DNA from 2 places in the Vogesella perlucida genome. Region 2 is predicted to be linked to the other one. Evidence: predicted binding sites of a transcription regulator. Region 2 holds the regulator's gene; the other holds the start of a gene.
The links. Region 2 encodes HrcA, which represses chaperone genes, less so after heat shock. Its sites were predicted from a motif close to ATTAGCACTCGNNNNNNNCGAGTGCTAAT; they were not measured.

Region 1: the regulator HrcA is predicted to act here: its motif matches at 4,649-4,677, upstream of groES (co-chaperone GroES).

The regions. Positions count from the first base shown of each region.
Region 1 is NZ_CEETRO010000004.1:164,554-172,907, reverse strand. It holds gene ACZ9XP_RS07455 (cytochrome b) at 1-976, opposite strand, end outside; gene petA (ubiquinol-cytochrome c reductase iron-sulfur subunit) at 992-1,576, opposite strand; gene ACZ9XP_RS07445 (Nif3-like dinuclear metal center hexameric protein) at 1,702-2,448, opposite strand; gene groL (chaperonin GroEL) at 2,601-4,244, opposite strand; gene groES (co-chaperone GroES) at 4,292-4,579, opposite strand; gene ACZ9XP_RS07430 (FAD-dependent oxidoreductase) at 4,821-6,236, opposite strand; gene gltB (glutamate synthase large subunit) at 6,324-8,354, opposite strand, start outside.
Region 2 is NZ_CEETRO010000002.1:185,247-193,600, forward strand. It holds gene ACZ9XP_RS03500 (type 2 periplasmic-binding domain-containing protein) at 1-102, opposite strand, end outside; gene alaS (alanine--tRNA ligase) at 248-2,878, opposite strand; gene recX (recombination regulator RecX) at 3,094-3,558, opposite strand; gene recA (recombinase RecA) at 3,558-4,622, opposite strand; gene hrcA (heat-inducible transcriptional repressor HrcA) at 4,865-5,884, shown strand; gene mltB (lytic murein transglycosylase B) at 5,932-6,948, shown strand; gene dnaX (DNA polymerase III subunit gamma/tau) at 7,053-8,354, shown strand, end outside.

The sequences.
Region 1 (8,354 bases), on a different contig from region 2:
CCAGTACGCCCCATACCTGGGTACCGGCAAACGACGGTACGGCACGCAGGATGGCGTAGAACGGGGTGAAGTACCATACCGGTGCAATGTGCGCCGGAGTCTTCAGCGGGTCAGCCTGGTCAAAGTTCGGATGCTCCAGGAAGTAACCACCCATTTCCGGTGCAAAGAACACGATAGCCGAGAACACGATCAGGAAGACTGCTACACCCAGCACGTCTTTTACGGTGTAGTAAGGGTGGAACGGAATGCCATCCAGTGGTTTGCCGTCTTCACCTTTCAGCTTCTTGATTTCCACGCCGTCCGGGTTGTTGGAACCCACTTCGTGCAGGGCGATCAGGTGGGCTACCACCAGTGCCAGCAGAATCAGCGGTACCGCAATCACGTGCAGGGCAAAGAAGCGGTTCAGGGTTGCATCGCCCACCACGAAGTCGCCACGGATGAATACAGACAGATCCGGGCCGATCACGGGGATGGAAGCAAACAGGTTAACAATCACCTGTGCGCCCCAGAACGACATCTGACCCCATGGCAGCAGGTAGCCCATAAAGGCTTCGGCCATCAGCACCAGGAAAATCAGGGTACCGAATACCCATACCAGTTCGCGAGGCTGCTTGTAGGAACCGTAGATCACGCCACGGAACATATGCAGGTAAACCACGACAAAGAACATGGATGCGCCGGTAGAGTGCATGTAGCGGATGATCCAGCCACCTGCCACATCACGCATGATGTATTCCACCGAAGCAAACGCCACCGGAATGCCAGCGCCATTCAGCGTGCCATCCGGCTTGTAGTTCATGGTGAGGAAAATACCGGTAACGATCTGGATCACCAGCACCAGCAGTGCCAGGGAACCAAAGAAGTACCAGAAGTTAAAGTTTTTGGGGGCGTAGTACTCGGTGACGTGCTCTTTCATCATCGAGGACAGCGGGAAACGCTCATCCACCCAATTGAGGATTTTTTGGCCAGTGCTCATGTATTTTCCCCTCGCTTACTTGTCATCGCCGATCAGCAGCGTGGTATCGGTCAGGTACTTGTGCGGCGGGATTTCCATGTTCTTGGGCGCCGGCACACCGTTGTAGACACGGGCAGCCAAGTCAAACTTGGAGCCATGGCATGGACAGTAGAAACCGCCAACCCATTTCGGGCCCAGGTCGGCAGGCGCCAGATCCGGGCGGTGGGTCGGAGAACAGCCCAGGTGCGTACAGATACCCACTGCTACCAGTACTTCCGGCTTGATGGAGCGGGTCGCGTTCTGGCAGTACGCCGGTTGCTGCGGCGCTTCCGATTTCGGGTCCAGCAGATCACCTTCGATAGTCGACAGGTTTTTCAGCTGCTCAGGTGTACGGGACAGAACCCATACCGGCTTGCCACGCCATTCGACGTTGATCTTCTGGCCCGGCTCCAGCTTGCTGATGTCCACTTCTACTGGCGCACCTGCAGCCTTGGCACGCTCAGAAGGTGCAAAGCTCATCAAAAACGGGACAGCCACACCGGCTGCCGCCACACCACCAACCGCGCTGGTGGCCACCGTCAGAAAACGACGGCGCCCCGCATCAACGTGTTGTTCACTCATTACAGTCATCCTCAAACGTGGAAACCGAGCTATAAACTTGAAACTTTACAATTCTACCCGATTCCATGAGGGAACTTGAAGCGCATATGCGACAAATCGCCTCATTGACAACAGGGGCTTAGTTTTCAAACCGGGTTAAAGAGATCGATAAATTGCACATCCAGGGCAAAATCGTTCGCCAGCCACTCGCCTAGCGCCTTCACGCCATAGCGTTCGGTGGCGTGATGGCCCGCCGCGATGAAGCTTACGCCTGTTTCATTAGCCAAATGCTGATTTTGCTCAGACACTTCGCCAGTAATGAACACATCCACGCCCAAAGCGATGGCTTGTTCGAAATAACCCTGCGCCCCACCGGTACACCAGGCCACGCGCTGCACGCTACGCGCCTTGTCCCCTAGTAACAAGGCTTCCCGCCCCAGGCTGCGGCCAACGTGTGCGCTCAGCGCCTCCGCCGTCAGGCGCTGGGGGAGCTCGCCGGTCCAGATCAATGGTTCGGTCAGCGACGGCGCCGCATTCTGCATACCCAACACCTGGCCCAGCTGGGCGTTATTGCCCAGCGCCGGGTGTGCATCCAGCGGCAGGTGGTAGGCAAACAGGTTGATGTTGCTATGCAGCAACGCCGCGATACGCTGGCGCTTAATACCGGTAATGGCTGCCGCCTCGCTTTTCCAGAAATAACCGTGGTGCACCAGAATGGCATCGGCTTGCAAGCGGATAGCTTCATCAATCAACGCTTGCGATGCGGTGACGCCGGTGACCACACGGCGGATCTCGTCGCAGCCTTCTACTTGCAGACCGTTGGGGGCATAGTCCTTGAAGCGCCATGGCTCCAGCTTGCCGTCCAGCGCCTTGAGCAAATCTGATCGTTTCATGTTGACGCTCCACAAGATAAAGCCGGCATTGTGCCAGACTGAGCGGGCAAAACAATGCGGCCAACCCGGTGACAGGTTGGCCGCATTGTTTTGCCGCATAGAAAAACCCCGCGCCGTGGCGCGGGGTTCAGGCTTCGCAGGGGCGAGGCAGCTTACATCATGCCGCCCATGCCACCCATACCACCCATGCCGCTCATGTCTGGCATGGCAGGCTTGTCTTCCGGCAGCTCGGCTACCATGCAGTCGGTGGTCAGCATCAGGCCAGCTACAGAAGCGGCGTGTTGCAGCGCGGAGCGGGTAACTTTGGCTGGATCCAGTACACCCATTTCCAGCATGTCGCCGTATTCGCCAGTGGCAGCGTTGTAACCGAAGTTACCTTTGCCTTCCAGCACCTTGTTCACTACCACGGATGGCTCGTCACCGGCGTTCTGCACGATCTGGCGCAGCGGGGCTTCGATGGCTTTCAGCACGATCTTCACGCCAGCAGCCTGGTCGGCGTTGGCAGTTTCCAGATCGGCCAGGGTAGAACGAGCGCGCAGCAGGGCCACACCACCACCAGGTACCACGCCTTCTTCCACTGCCGCACGGGTAGCGTGCAGCGCGTCTTCCACGCGGGCTTTCTTCTCTTTCATTTCCACTTCGGTCGCAGCGCCAACCTTGATCACGGCAACACCGCCGGCCAGCTTGGCCACGCGCTCTTGCAGTTTTTCACGATCGTAGTCGGAAGTGGCGGCTTCGATTTGCTGACGGATCTCGGCAACACGCGCCTGGATCAGTGCGGCATCGCCTGCGCCATCGATGATGGTGGAGTTTTCTTTACCCACTTCAACACGCTTGGCTTGGCCCAGCATGTCCAGGGTCACTTTTTCCAGGGTCAGGCCCACTTCTTCTGCAATCACGGTGCCGCCGGTCAGGGTAGCGATGTCTTGCAGCATGGCCTTGCGACGGTCGCCAAAGCCCGGGGCTTTCACGGCAACGACTTTCAGGATGCCACGGATGGTGTTCACTACCAGGGTAGCCAGCGCTTCGCCTTCTACGTCTTCAGCAATGATCAGCAGCGGGCGGCCGGACTTGGCGACTTGCTCCAGTACAGGCAGCAGGTCGCGGATGTTGGAGATTTTCTTGTCGAACAGCAGGATGAACGGATTATCCAGTGCGGCAATCTGTTTTTCCTGGTTGTTGATGAAGTATGGGGACAGGTAGCCGCGGTCGAACTGCATGCCTTCTACCACATCCAGCTCGTTTTGCAGCGATTTGCCGTCTTCAACGGTGATCACGCCTTCTTTGCCGACTTTTTCCATTGCGGTAGCAATGATTTCGCCGATATCGCTATCGGAGTTGGCGGAGATGGAGCCTACCTGGGCGATTTCCTTGGTGGTGGCGCAAGGCTTGGCGATCTTGGCGATCTCGCCTACCAGCGAGATAACGGCTTTGTCGATGCCGCGCTTCAGGTCCATCGGGTTCATGCCGGCAGTCACGAACTTCATGCCTTCGTGCACGATAGCTTGGGCCAGTACGGTAGCGGTGGTGGTACCGTCACCGGCAACGTCGGAAGTCTTGGAAGCGACTTCTTTCACCATCTGGGCGCCCATGTTTTCGAACTTGTCTTTCAATTCGATTTCTTTGGCCACGGATACGCCATCCTTGGTGATGGTCGGGGCGCCGAACGAGCGGTCCAGCACCACGTTGCGGCCTTTCGGGCCCAGGGTCACTTTAACGGCGTCAGCCAGAATGTTGACACCCACTACCATTTTTGCGCGGGCGGAATCGCCGAAGCGTACGTCTTTAGCTGCCATGCTTGAAATTCTCCAGAATCAGTTTGATAAGAGGGATGCGGCCCGGATTACTCAACGATGCCCATCACGTCTTCCTCGCGCATAACGAGGAGCTCATCACCGTCAACCTTGACGGTTTGGCCGGAATACTTGCCGAAGATAACCTTGTCGCCAACTTTCAGCTCCAGCGCACGGCGTTCGCCGTTTTCCAGGATCTTGCCGTTGCCTACGGCAACCACTTCACCCATGTCTGGTTTTTCAGCTGCGGCGCCCGGCAGAACGATGCCGGAGGCGGTTTTTTCTTCAGCCTCGAGGCGCTTGATAACAACACGATCGTGCAGAGGACGAATTGCCATTTGACTCTCCTAATAGCAGTGGCTGTTGAAAGATGATTACCTATCAATTCAGCGATAGCGGACAGGTGCATTAGCACTCTGCCCTGACGAGTGCTAATCATAGGGACGGCATAGCCGCTTTTCAAGAGGGGGTGCCGCAAGATTTTGTCAGCGGCATGGTGCTGGCATGGCCCTGACAAACGAAAAACCCCTCTTGCCAGGCAAGAGGGGTTGGGTAATACAGCGCGAAGCCGCGCAGGGCTTACCAGACTTGCAGGTAGGACAGCATGCCTTCTGCGGCCTGACGGCCTTCGAATACCGCGCGCACCACCAGATCGGCACCGCGCACCTGGTCGCCACCGGCGAAGATTTTCGGGTTGCTGGTCTGGTGCTTGAAGTGGCCATTGGCCGGGGCCACGGTACGGCCCTGTGCATTGCTGGCAATGCCCTGGCGCTCGAACCAGCTGGCAGCTTCTACCTGGAAGCCGAAGGCGACGATGACGTGGTCGCACTCGATCACTTCTTCGCTGCCAGGCACGATTTCGGCATTACGACGGCCTTTAGCGTCTGGCGCACCCAGGCGGGTTTCGGCCAGTTTCAGGCGCAAGCTGCCATCGGCGGCCTGCTCTACGCCCATAGGCTGGCGGTTCCACAGGAACGCCACGCCCTCTTCCTTGGCGTTGGCCACCTCGCGCTTGGAACCCGGCATATTGGCCTCGTCACGGCGATAGGCGCAGATCACCTTGCTGGCGCCCTGGCGGATGGAGGTGCGGTTGCAGTCCATGGCGGTGTCACCACCACCCAGCACCACTACACGCTTGCCCGCCATGGACAGCGGTGCATCGCCAGCTGGCAGGGTATCCAGGCACTGGCGCACGTTGTTGATCAGGAACGGTAGCGCTTCCAGTACGCCCGGCAGGTTTTCACCTTCAAACCCGCCCTTCATGTACTTGTAGGCGCCCATGCCCATGAATACGGCGTCGTACTGCGCCAGCAGGTCTTCGATTTCCACATCGCGGCCGATTTCGGTATTGAGGCGGAACTCGACGCCCATGCCTTCCATGATCTCGCGGCGACGCTTCACCACGCTCTTTTCCAGCTTGAACTCGGGGATGCCGAAGGTGAGCAGGCCGCCGATTTCTTCGTAGCGGTCAAACACCACCGGGCGCACGCCATTGCGTACCAGCACGTCGGCACAGGCCAAGCCAGCCGGGCCGGCGCCGATGATGGCCACTTTTTTGTCAGTCCACACCACTTTGGACATATCCGGGCGCCAGCCGGCTTTGTAGGCTTCATCGGTGATGAATTTTTCTACACTACCGATGGTCACGGCGCCAAAGCCACCCTGCTCCAGCGTGCACGCGCCTTCGCACAAACGGTCTTGCGGGCACACGCGGCCGCAGATTTCCGGCAGGCTATTGGTCTTGTGCGACATCTCGGCCGCCTCAAACAGCTTGCCTTCCTTCACCAGCTTCAGCCAGTTGGGGATGTAGTTGTGCACCGGGCATTCCCACTCGCAGTAGGGGTTGCCACAGGACAGGCAGCGGCCTGCCTGCTCACCCGCGTCTACCGCGTGCAGCGGGGTATAAATCTCTTTGAATTCGATCTTGCGCACGGCAACTTCTACTTTGTCGCCCGGGTTGCGCGAGAGCTTCATGAACTGGAAAACGTCACCCATGATCACTTGTCCTTTGCCCCTGCGGCCAACGTTGGCCGCAAGGTGCTTTTATTGCTATCAAGGGGCGGACCAACCCGCCCGTCCCTATCAGTCTTTCAGCAGGCTTTCCAGCTTGGCCGCTTTAGGCTTCACCAGCCAGAAGTAGTCGACGTAATCGTCGAAGTTCTCCAGCATGGCGCGGCCGGTTTCCGAGCCGGTCAGCTCCACGTGCTTGGCGATTTTCTCCAGCAGGTAGGCGCGGTACATGCCCATCGCTTCACCGTTGATCAGGTTGATATCCACCAGCTCGTTGTTGAAACGGTAGGCAAACTTCTCGGCACGGTCGTACACGAAGGCAAAGCCCCCGGTCATGCCGGCACCAAAGTTGTAGCCTGTCTCGCCCAGCACAATCACGCTACCGCCGGTCATGTATTCGCAGCAGTGGTCGCCCGCGCCTTCGATCACCGCCAGGGCGCCGGAGTTACGCACGGCAAAGCGCTCGCCCGCCACACCCGCTGCAAACAGCTGGCCACCGGTGGCGCCGTACAGGCAGGTGTTACCGATGATGATGGACTCGTCCGACTGGTACGCAGCGCCTTTTGGCGGGTAGATGGTCACGCGGCCACCCGCCATGCCTTTGCCCACGTAGTCGTTGGCATCGCCTTCCAGCTCCAGGTGCAGGCCCGGCGCGTTCCACACGCCAAAGCTCTGGCCGGCGGAGCCGGTGAACTTCACCTTGAGGCAGCCAAACGGCAGACCGGCTGCACCGTGTACACGGGCGATTTCGCCAGACAGGCGGGCGCCAATGGAGCGGTGAATGTTCTCGATCGGGTAGTTCAACTCCAGCATCTGCTTGTTGTTGATCGCCGGCAGTGCATCTACCAGGATCTGCTCGGCCAGCTCGCCCTTGTCGAAGGACGGGTTGGAGTCGCTCACGCAGAAGCGTGGCACGCTGTCCGGCACGGTGCCTTGCGACAGCAGCGGCGACAGGTCCAGACGCTGCTGCTTGCTGGTCTTGCCGTCCTGCAGGGTGAGCATCTCCATGCGGCCGATCAGCTCTTCCATATTGCGCACGCCCAGCTTGGCCATCCACTCGCGGGTTTCCTGTGCGATGAACAGGAAGTAGTTCATCACCATTTCCGGCAGACCGATGAAGTACTTGGAACGCAGCTTCACTTCCTGGGTGGCCACGCCGGTGGCGCAGTTATTCAGGTGGCAGATACGCAGGAACTTGCAGCCCAGCGCGACCATCGGGCCGGTACCAAAGCCGAAGCTCTCGGCACCCATGATGGCCGCCTTGATCACGTCCAAGCCGGTTTTCAGACCACCGTCGGTTTGTACCCGTACGCGGCCGCGCAGGCCGTTGGCACGCAGTACCTGCTGTGCCTCGGTCAGGCCCAGCTCCCACGGGCTACCGGCGTATTTCACGCTGGTTAGCGGGCTGGCACCGGTACCACCGTCGTAACCGGAGATGGTAATCAGGTCGGCATAGGCCTTGGCCACACCGGCGGCAATGGTGCCCACGCCTGGCTCGGCCACCAGTTTTACCGACACCAGCGCTTTAGGGTTCACTTGCTTCAAATCGAAAATCAGCTGGGCCAGATCTTCGATGGAGTAAATATCGTGGTGCGGCGGCGGCGAGATCAGGCTGATACCTGGCTTGGAGCAACGCAGCTTGGCAATCAGCGGGGACACTTTGTCGCCCGGTAGTTGGCCGCCTTCGCCTGGTTTGGCACCCTGGGCTACCTTGATCTGCAGTACCTCGGCGTTCACCAGATAGTGCGGCGTTACGCCGAAACGGCCGGACGCCACCTGCTTGATCTTGGACATCTTCTCGGTGCCGTAACGCGCCGGGTCTTCGCCACCTTCGCCGGAGTTCGAGCGGCCACCCAGGCGGTTCATGGCGGTCGCCATGGCTTCGTGCGCTTCTGGCGACAGCGCGCCCAGCGACATACCGGCAGAGTCAAAGCGCTTGAGGATGCTTTCCACCGGCTCTACTTCGTCGATGGCAATCGGTGTCACGCCTTCAAAATTCAGCTGCATCAGGTCGCGGAACATGGCCACAGGGCGGGTGTTCACCAGCTCGGCGTACTGTTTGTAAGCGTCGTAGTCGGTGTTCTGTACCGCTTTTTGCAGCGT
Region 2 (8,354 bases):
CCCATGTGCCGCAAGGCTTGCCAGCAGCAGGCAGCCGGCAAGCCGGTAGCTTGCCTGACGGCAGGTGTGCGCTGCGGTGCTGGGGTACGGTGGCTGGAGCATGGTGGGTTTCCGGCTGGCCTGTTTACTTAGTGTGGCTGATGTTGCCGGAACTGCAAGCTTTGCTGGCCAAGTGTGGCGGTAGTGGTACCAAGAAAAACACCCCCGGCGAGATGCACGGGGGTGTGTGATGCAGGGCTTGGCAAGCTTACTTGCTGGCTACCCAGTCTTGGGCGCTGGCCAGGGCACTGGCCAGGTTTTCCGGCTGGGTGCCGCCGGCCTGGGCCATATCCGGGCGGCCACCGCCTTTGCCGCCGACCTGTTGGGCTACATGGTTGACCAGCTCGCCAGCCTTGAAGCGGCCGGTCAGGTCTTTGGTCACGCCAGCAATCAGCGCGACCTTGCCGTCGGCCTTGCTACCCAGCACGATCACGGCAGAGCCCAGCTTGTCTTTCAGTTTGTCCAGCGTGTCGCGCAGGGTGGCGTTATCGGCGCCTTCCAGCTCGGCGGCCAGCAGTTTTACGCCGTTCACCTCGCTGGCTTGTTCGGCCAGGCTATCACCTGCGCTGGCAGCCAGTTTGGCCTTGATACCCGCCAGCTCTTTCTCCAGCGCTTTCAGGTCGGCCTGCAGGCTGCCAATCTTGTTCAGCACTTCGTCGCTGCTCTGGGCTTTCAGGTTGGCCGCAGCGGCCTTCAGCAGGCTGTCTTGCGCCTGTACGTAGGCTACCGCGCCTTCGCCAGTGACTGCTTCGATACGGCGTACGCCAGCGGCTACGCCGCCTTCGGCGACGATCTTGAAGAAGCCGATATCGCCAGTGCGTTGTACGTGGGTACCACCGCACAGTTCGGCGGAGAAGTCGCCCATGCTCAATACGCGTACTTCGTCGCCGTATTTTTCGCCAAACAGCGCCATGGCGCCGGCGCGTACGGCGTCGTCGAAGCTCATCAGCTGGGCTTTCACTTCGTAGTTGGCCGCAATCACGTGGTTCACCAGGCGTTCGATCTCGGCGATTTCTTCTGCGGTGACCGGCTGGCCGTGGGCAAAGTCGAAGCGGGTGCGCTCCGGGTTCACCAGCGAGCCCTTCTGGGCCACGTGGGTGCCCAGTACCTTGCGCAGCGCAGCGTGCAGCAAGTGGGTAGCCGAGTGGTTGCGAGTGGTTGCCAGGCGCTGGTGCAGGTCGATGGTGGCTTGCACGGTGTCGCCTACTTTCAGCGCACCACGCGCCAGGCGGCCGGTGTGGCCGAAGACTGCTGCTTTCACTTTCTGCGTGTCGGCAACGTCAAACAGCGCGTCTACGCCGCCGGTTAGCGAGATCTCGCCCACGTCGCCTACCTGGCCACCGCCTTCGGCGTAGAAGGCAGTGTGGTCCAGCACCACCACGCCTTCGTCGCCAGCAGCCAGGCTGTCTACTTGCTCGGTGCCTTTGTACAGCGCCACGATGCGCGCATCGGTGCTGGTCTGGGTGTAGCCGTGAAAGGTGGTGTCGCTGCCTTCGTAGCTCAGGCTGCCGGCTACCTTGAAGGCAGACGCGGCGCGGGCGCGGGTGCGTTGTGCTTCCATGGCGCGCTCGAAGCCGTCCATGTCTACATCGATATTGCGTTCGCGGCAGATGTCGGCGGTCAGGTCTACCGGGAAGCCGTAGGTGTCGTACAGTTTGAAGATGGTGTCGCCATCCATGGCGGTCTTGCCACCCGCCAGTGCGGCGTCAACCAGCGCCATGCCGGTGTCCAGCGTTTCGGCAAACTTGATCTCTTCGGAGCGTAATGCGTCTTCGATCTGGGCTTGTTGCTGGCGCAGCTCGGGGTAGGCATCACCCATCTCGGCGACCAGGTCGGCCACGATCTTGTGGAAGAACAGGCCTTTCTGGCCCAGCTTGTAACCGTGGCGGATAGCACGGCGGGCAATGCGGCGCAGCACGTAGCCGCGGCCGTCAGCGGACGGCAGAATGCCGTCGGCGATCATGAAGGAGCAGGCGCGGATGTGGTCGGCGATCACTTTCAGCGACGGCACGTCCTGGCTGTAGGCCACGCCGGTTTCACGCGCTGCAGCGCGTACCAGGCAGGCCAGGGCGTCGGTTTCGTAGTTCGATTTTACGCCCTGCAGTACGGTGGACAGGCGCTCCAGGCCCATACCGGTATCCACGGACGGTTTCGGCAGCGGGTGCAGGGTGCCGGTTTCGTCGCGGTTAAATTGCATGAACACGTTATTCCAGATTTCCATGTAGCGGTCGCCGTCTTCGTCCGGGCTGCCTGGAGGACCGCCGGCCACGCTTGGACCGTGGTCATAGAAAATCTCGGTACACGGGCCACACGGGCCGGTGTCGCCCATGGTCCAGAAGTTGTCGGACGCGTACGGTGCGCCTTTGTTGTCGCCAATGCGCACGATCTTGTCGGCAGGCACGCCTACCACTTTGTGCCAGATGTCGTACGCTTCGTCATCGCTGGCGTACACGGTCACCATCAGCTTGTCTTTGGGCAGGTTCAGCCACTGTTCGCCGGTGAGGAATTCCCAGGCAAAGGTGATGGCGTCGTGCTTGAAGTAGTCGCCAAAGCTGAAGTTGCCCAGCATTTCAAAGAAAGTGTGGTGGCGGGCGGTGTAGCCCACGTTTTCCAGGTCGTTGTGCTTGCCGCCGGCGCGCAGGCATTTCTGGCTGGTGGTGGCGCGGGTGTAGTCGCGTTTTTCAAAGCCCAGGAACAGGTCTTTGAACTGTACCATGCCGGCCACGGTGAACATCAGGGTAGGGTCGTTGCCCGGAATCAGGCTGCTGGACGGGACAACCTGGTGATTTTTGGAAGCAAAAAAGTCCAGAAACTTCTGGCGAATGGCGGAGGTTTTCATGATTTATGGGTCGTATTGGGTCGGATTCTGAAAACGGCGACACGCGACGCGTGAATATCGGTCGATTGTGGCAACTGCGCACCGTGCTGGCAAGCCTTGCGGCCAACCTTGTGCACGGCGGGGCGCATTTTCGGCTGCTGCCGGTGTGTGGCTGGCCGTGCGCTATGTTGGCCACAGCGGGTGGCGGGTGCGCTTATCGAAGCAGCGCTGGCTGACTAGCTTTGTGCATCGTCATCCGGCCATTCGTCACAGCCTTTGATGACTTGCCGGATGGTATCCATGCCAAAGCCGCGGCTGGCCAGAAAACGCATCTGTTTGGCGCGCCCGGCGGCATCGCTGGCGGGTTGGCCGAATTTGCGCAGCCACTGGCTGCGTGCGGTGGCCAGGTCGTTGTGGCTGGACAGGGTCTGCTTGATGGTGTCGCTGTCTACGCCACGTTCGCGCATTTCCATGGCCACGCGGCGGCTGCCGTACTTGCGGCTGCGGCTGTCGGCAAACTGTTCGGCAAAGCGGGCGTCGCTTTGCCAGCGGCTGGCGGCCAGCTCGTCCAGCAGGGCGTCCACTTCTTCTGCGTTTTCTGCAAAAGGCGAAAGCCGCCGCTTCAGCTCCAGCCGCGTATATTCGCGGCGGGACAGAAGGTCGACGGCTCTTGCCTTCAGGCTTTTGCCCGGTTTTTCCATCAGGCGTCGAAGGTGTCGTCCAGCAGCTCTTCGTCTGCGTCCGGCTTGCCTTCGGTAATTTCTACCTTGATACCCACGGCTTCGCGGATTTTGCGCTCGATTTCCTGGGCAATGGCCGGGTTGGATTTCAGCCATTCGCGGGTGTTGTCCTTGCCCTGGCCGATTTTCTGGCCGTTGTAGGCGTACCAGGCGCCGGATTTGTCGATAAAGCCGTGCTCTACGCCCAGCTCGATGATTTCGCCCTCGCGGCTGATGCCTTCACCGTACAGGATGTCAAAGCCGGCTTGCTTGAACGGTGGCGATACCTTGTTTTTCACCACTTTCACGCGGGTTTCGTTACCGATGATTTCTTCGCCTTTCTTGATACCGCCAATGCGGCGGATATCCATACGTACCGAGGCGTAGAATTTCAGGGCGTTACCGCCAGTGGTGGTTTCCGGGCTGCCGAACATCACGCCGATCTTCATGCGGATCTGGTTGATGAACACCACCAGGGTGTTGGTGCGCTTGATGTTGCCGGTGAGTTTGCGCAGTGCCTGGCTCATCAGGCGGGCTTGCAAGCCCACGTGGCTGTCGCCCATTTCGCCTTCGATTTCGGCTTTGGGAACCAGGGCAGCTACCGAGTCCACAATGATGACATCCACGCCGCCGGAGCGTACCAGCATGTCGCAGATTTCCAGTGCCTGTTCACCGGTGTCCGGCTGCGAGATCAGCAGGTCTTCTACCGATACGCCCAGTTTTTGTGCGTATTGCGGGTCCAGCGCGTTTTCGGCATCGATATAGGCGCAGGTACCACCCAGTTTTTGTGCTTCGGCAACCACCTGCAGACACAGCGTGGTTTTACCGGACGATTCCGGGCCGTAGATTTCCACCACACGGCCACGCGGCAGGCCACCCACACCCAGTGCCAGGTCCAGGCCCAGCGAGCCGGTGCTGATGACTTGCAGGTTTTCGGTGATCTGGTTGTCGCTCATGCGCATGATCGAGCCTTTGCCGAACTGCTTTTCAATTTGCGCCAGCGCTGCACTCAGCGCCTTGCTTTTGTCTTCGGAACGCTCTGCCATGCTTGCTCCATTCATTCAACGGGGTGGATAACGATTCAGCTTTTGATTATGTACGTTTTCATCTGGCCTGCCAAATAAAAACGACAGGCAGCGATGCATGCGCGCCACAGCGCTGTGGCGGTGATGAATACAATCAGCGGATTATCGCACAAAAGGCGGCGCGACCAAGCCGGCGGGCGCGCCGCCAGGCTGTGATGCGGCAAAGCCTTTGGCTGGCGGGCAAGCTGTGACAGAATGGCAGCATGCTGAACGATCGCACTCAACATTTGCTCAAGGTGCTGGTAGAGCGTTATATCGCCGATGGCCAGCCTGTGGCGTCCAAAACCCTGGCCACGGTGTCGGGGCTGGAGCTGTCGTCGGCGTCCATCCGCAATATGCTGGCCGACCTGGAAGGGCTGGGGCTGATTGCCTCACCGCATACCTCGGCCGGGCGCGTGCCTACGCCGCGTGGCTACCGTCTGTTTGTCGACCGCCTGTTGACCGTGCAACAGCTGACCGAGCCTGCCGTGGCCGAGCTGCGGCATACGCTGCAGCCGGACAGCCCCAAACGGGTCGTGAAGGCAGCGTCGCAGCTGCTGGCCGAGCTGACGCAGTTTGCCGGCGTGGTGATGACGCCGCAGCGCGCCGATGCCGCGTTTCGCCAGGTGGAGTTTTTGCGCCTGTCCGAGCGGCGGGTGTTGCTGATTCTGGTGACGCTGGAAGGCGATGTGCAAAACCACCTGTTCAATACCGCACGCGACTACAGCGGCAGTGAGCTGATCGAAGCGGCCAACTTCCTGAACCAGCATTACGCAGGGCAAGCACTGGGTGGCGTGGCCAGCCGGGTAGGGGAGGAGCTGCAGCAGCTGCGTGGCGATATTTCCGAGCTGATGCAGCTGGCCATCCAGTTTGGCCAGCAAGCGCTGCACGGTGGTGACGACCTGGTGATTAGCGGGCAGGGCAAGCTGCTGAACGTGAGCGATTTTTCCGGCGACCTGAACCGCCTGCGCGAGCTGTTCGATACCTTCCAGCGCAAGACCGAGCTGTTGCAGCTGCTGGAGCAAAGCCGCCGCGCCCCCGGCGTGAACCTTTTCATCGGCGACGAGTCCGGCGTGGTAACGCTGGACGACTGCAGCGTGGTGATTGCCCCGTACCGGCTAAACGGCCAGGTCGTGGGTGCGCTGGGCGTGGTAGGCCCCACCCGCATGGCCTACGAGCGGGTGATCCCGATTGTGGACATCACCGCGCGGCTGGTATCGAGTGCGCTGAATTTCAACGATTGACCCCCTGTGTCGCAGTGTGTTGGCTGCGGCCAACCTTGGTATTCCCCATGACTCTCCTGAAAACCCTGCTAGCCGTGACCAGCCTGCTGGCAGCCGGTGTTGCCCATGCCGACGTGGCGCTGCTGATGCGCCCGGACGTGCAACGCTATATCGACGAACAAGTTGCCACCGGCGAGCTGAGCCGTGCCGAGCTGGAAAGCGTGTTTGCCAATGTGGAGCTCAAGCCGAACATCATCGCCATTATGGATAAACCGTCCACGGCGCGGCCGTGGTACCAGTTTCGCCCCAGCTTTTATAACGACAAGCTGATGCAGGAGGGCGTAGCGTTCTGGCAGCAGCATGAAAGCACCCTGCAGAAGGCGGCTGATACCTACAAGGTGCCGCCGGAAATCATCGTGGCCATTATTGGTATCGAAACGCGCTACGGCCGTAATACTGGCGGCTTCCGTCTGGCCGATGCGTTGTCCACGCTGGCATTCGACTACCCGCGCCGTGCCGACTTCTTCCGCGCCGAGCTGTCCGAGTTTTTCCGCTTGGCGCGCAGCGAAAACGTCAACGCACTCACCCTCAAAGGCAGCTACGCCGGTGCCATGGGCCTGCCGCAGTTCATGCCGTCCAGCCACCGCAAGTGGGCGGTGGATTTTGATGGCGATGGCCACCGTGATATCTGGAACAACCCTGTCGATGCTATCGGTAGTGTGGCCAACTACTTCCGCGAGCACGGCTGGCTGGGCGGGGACGACGTGGTGGTACCGGCCGAGCTGGTACCCGGCACCGTGCCGGATGCGCTGGTGGCGGATAAATTCAACCTGCACTACACCGTGGCCGAGCTGAAAGCCCGTGGCGTCATGCCACAAGCGCCGGTGCGCGACGACGCGCTGGCCGTACTGGTGCCGCTGGAAGTGGCGCCGGGCGACACGCGCTACTGGCTGGGTCTCAATAATTTTTACACCATTACCCGCTACAACAAGAGCACCCTATACGCCATGGTCACGCACGAGCTGGCACAGGAAATGCGCGCACGCTTTGTGCAGGCGCGCATGGCTGCGGGCGCAGGGCAATAAGGTGCCAGGCCGCCGGAGCCAGTATGGCCAGCTGTGTACCGAGCGGCTGGCGGTTGCGCTGAAATAGTCGCCATACCCGGCGAATCCCTTTAGAATTCCGCGCCATGACCTATCAAGTTCTCGCCCGAAAGTGGCGCCCCAAGCGCTTTGCCGACCTGGTTGGCCAGGAGCACGTGGTACGCGCCCTGTCCAATGCGCTGAAAGAATCCCGCCTGCACCACGCCTACCTGCTGACCGGTACCCGTGGCGTGGGCAAAACCACCATCGCGCGTATTCTGGCCAAGAGCCTGAACTGCGAAACCGGCACCACGGCCGAGCCGTGTGGCGTGTGCCAGGCGTGCACCCAGATCGACGCAGGCCGTTTTGTGGACCTGCTGGAGATCGACGCCGCCTCCAATACCGGTATCGACAACATCCGCGAAGTGCTGGAAAACGCCCAGTACACCCCCACCATGGGGCGCTATAAGGTCTACATCATCGATGAAGTGCACATGCTGTCCAAAAGTGCCTTCAACGCCATGCTCAAGACGCTGGAAGAGCCGCCAGCGCACGTGAAATTCATCCTGGCCACCACCGACCCGCAAAAAGTGCCGGTAACGGTGCTGAGCCGCTGCCTGCAGTTCAGCCTGCGCAACATGACACCGCAGCAGGTAGCCGGCCACCTGGCACACATGCTGGATGTGGAAGGCATTGCCTACGACACCCCGGCGCTGGCCTTGCTGGGCCGTGCCGCCGCCGGCTCCATGCGCGACGCGCAATCGCTGCTGGACCAGGCCATTGCTTATGGCTTGGGCGAAGTGAAAGAAGACGGCGTACGTGCCATGCTGGGTGCCGTGGACAAGCGCTACCTGTTTGCCCTGCTGGACGCCCTGGCCGAGGCTGACGGCCCCCGCCTGGTGGGTGAGGTGGAAGCGTTGGCCGCACGCGGCATCGGTTTTGACAGCGCCCTGGCAGAGCTGGCCAGCCTGCTGCACCAGCTCGCGCTGGCGCAAACCGTGCCGGCCGCCATTGCCAGCGACGAGCCCGAGCGCGACGCCATTTTTGCCCTGGCCCAGCGCCTGGCCGCCGAAGACGTACAGCTGTATTACCAGATCGCCCTGCACGGCCGCCGTGACCTGGCGCTGGCGCCAGACGAACACGCCGGTTTCAGCATGAGCATGCTGCGCATGCTGGCCTTTCACCCGGTAAACGGCGGTGAAAGCGCTGCCCGCCCGCTGCCGGTAGCCCGCCCGCCGGTGCCTGCGGCCAACCCTGGTGCCAGTAGCGCAGCCTTGCCTGCCGGCGTATCACCAGCACGTGCCGCCTTGGCGCAGCTGGGTGGCAAGCCAGCCGAGCGCAGCCCTGCGGCCGCCGAAAAACCGGCTGCGCCCGAGCCGGAGCCCGAGCCCGCACGGCCCGCCCCCGCG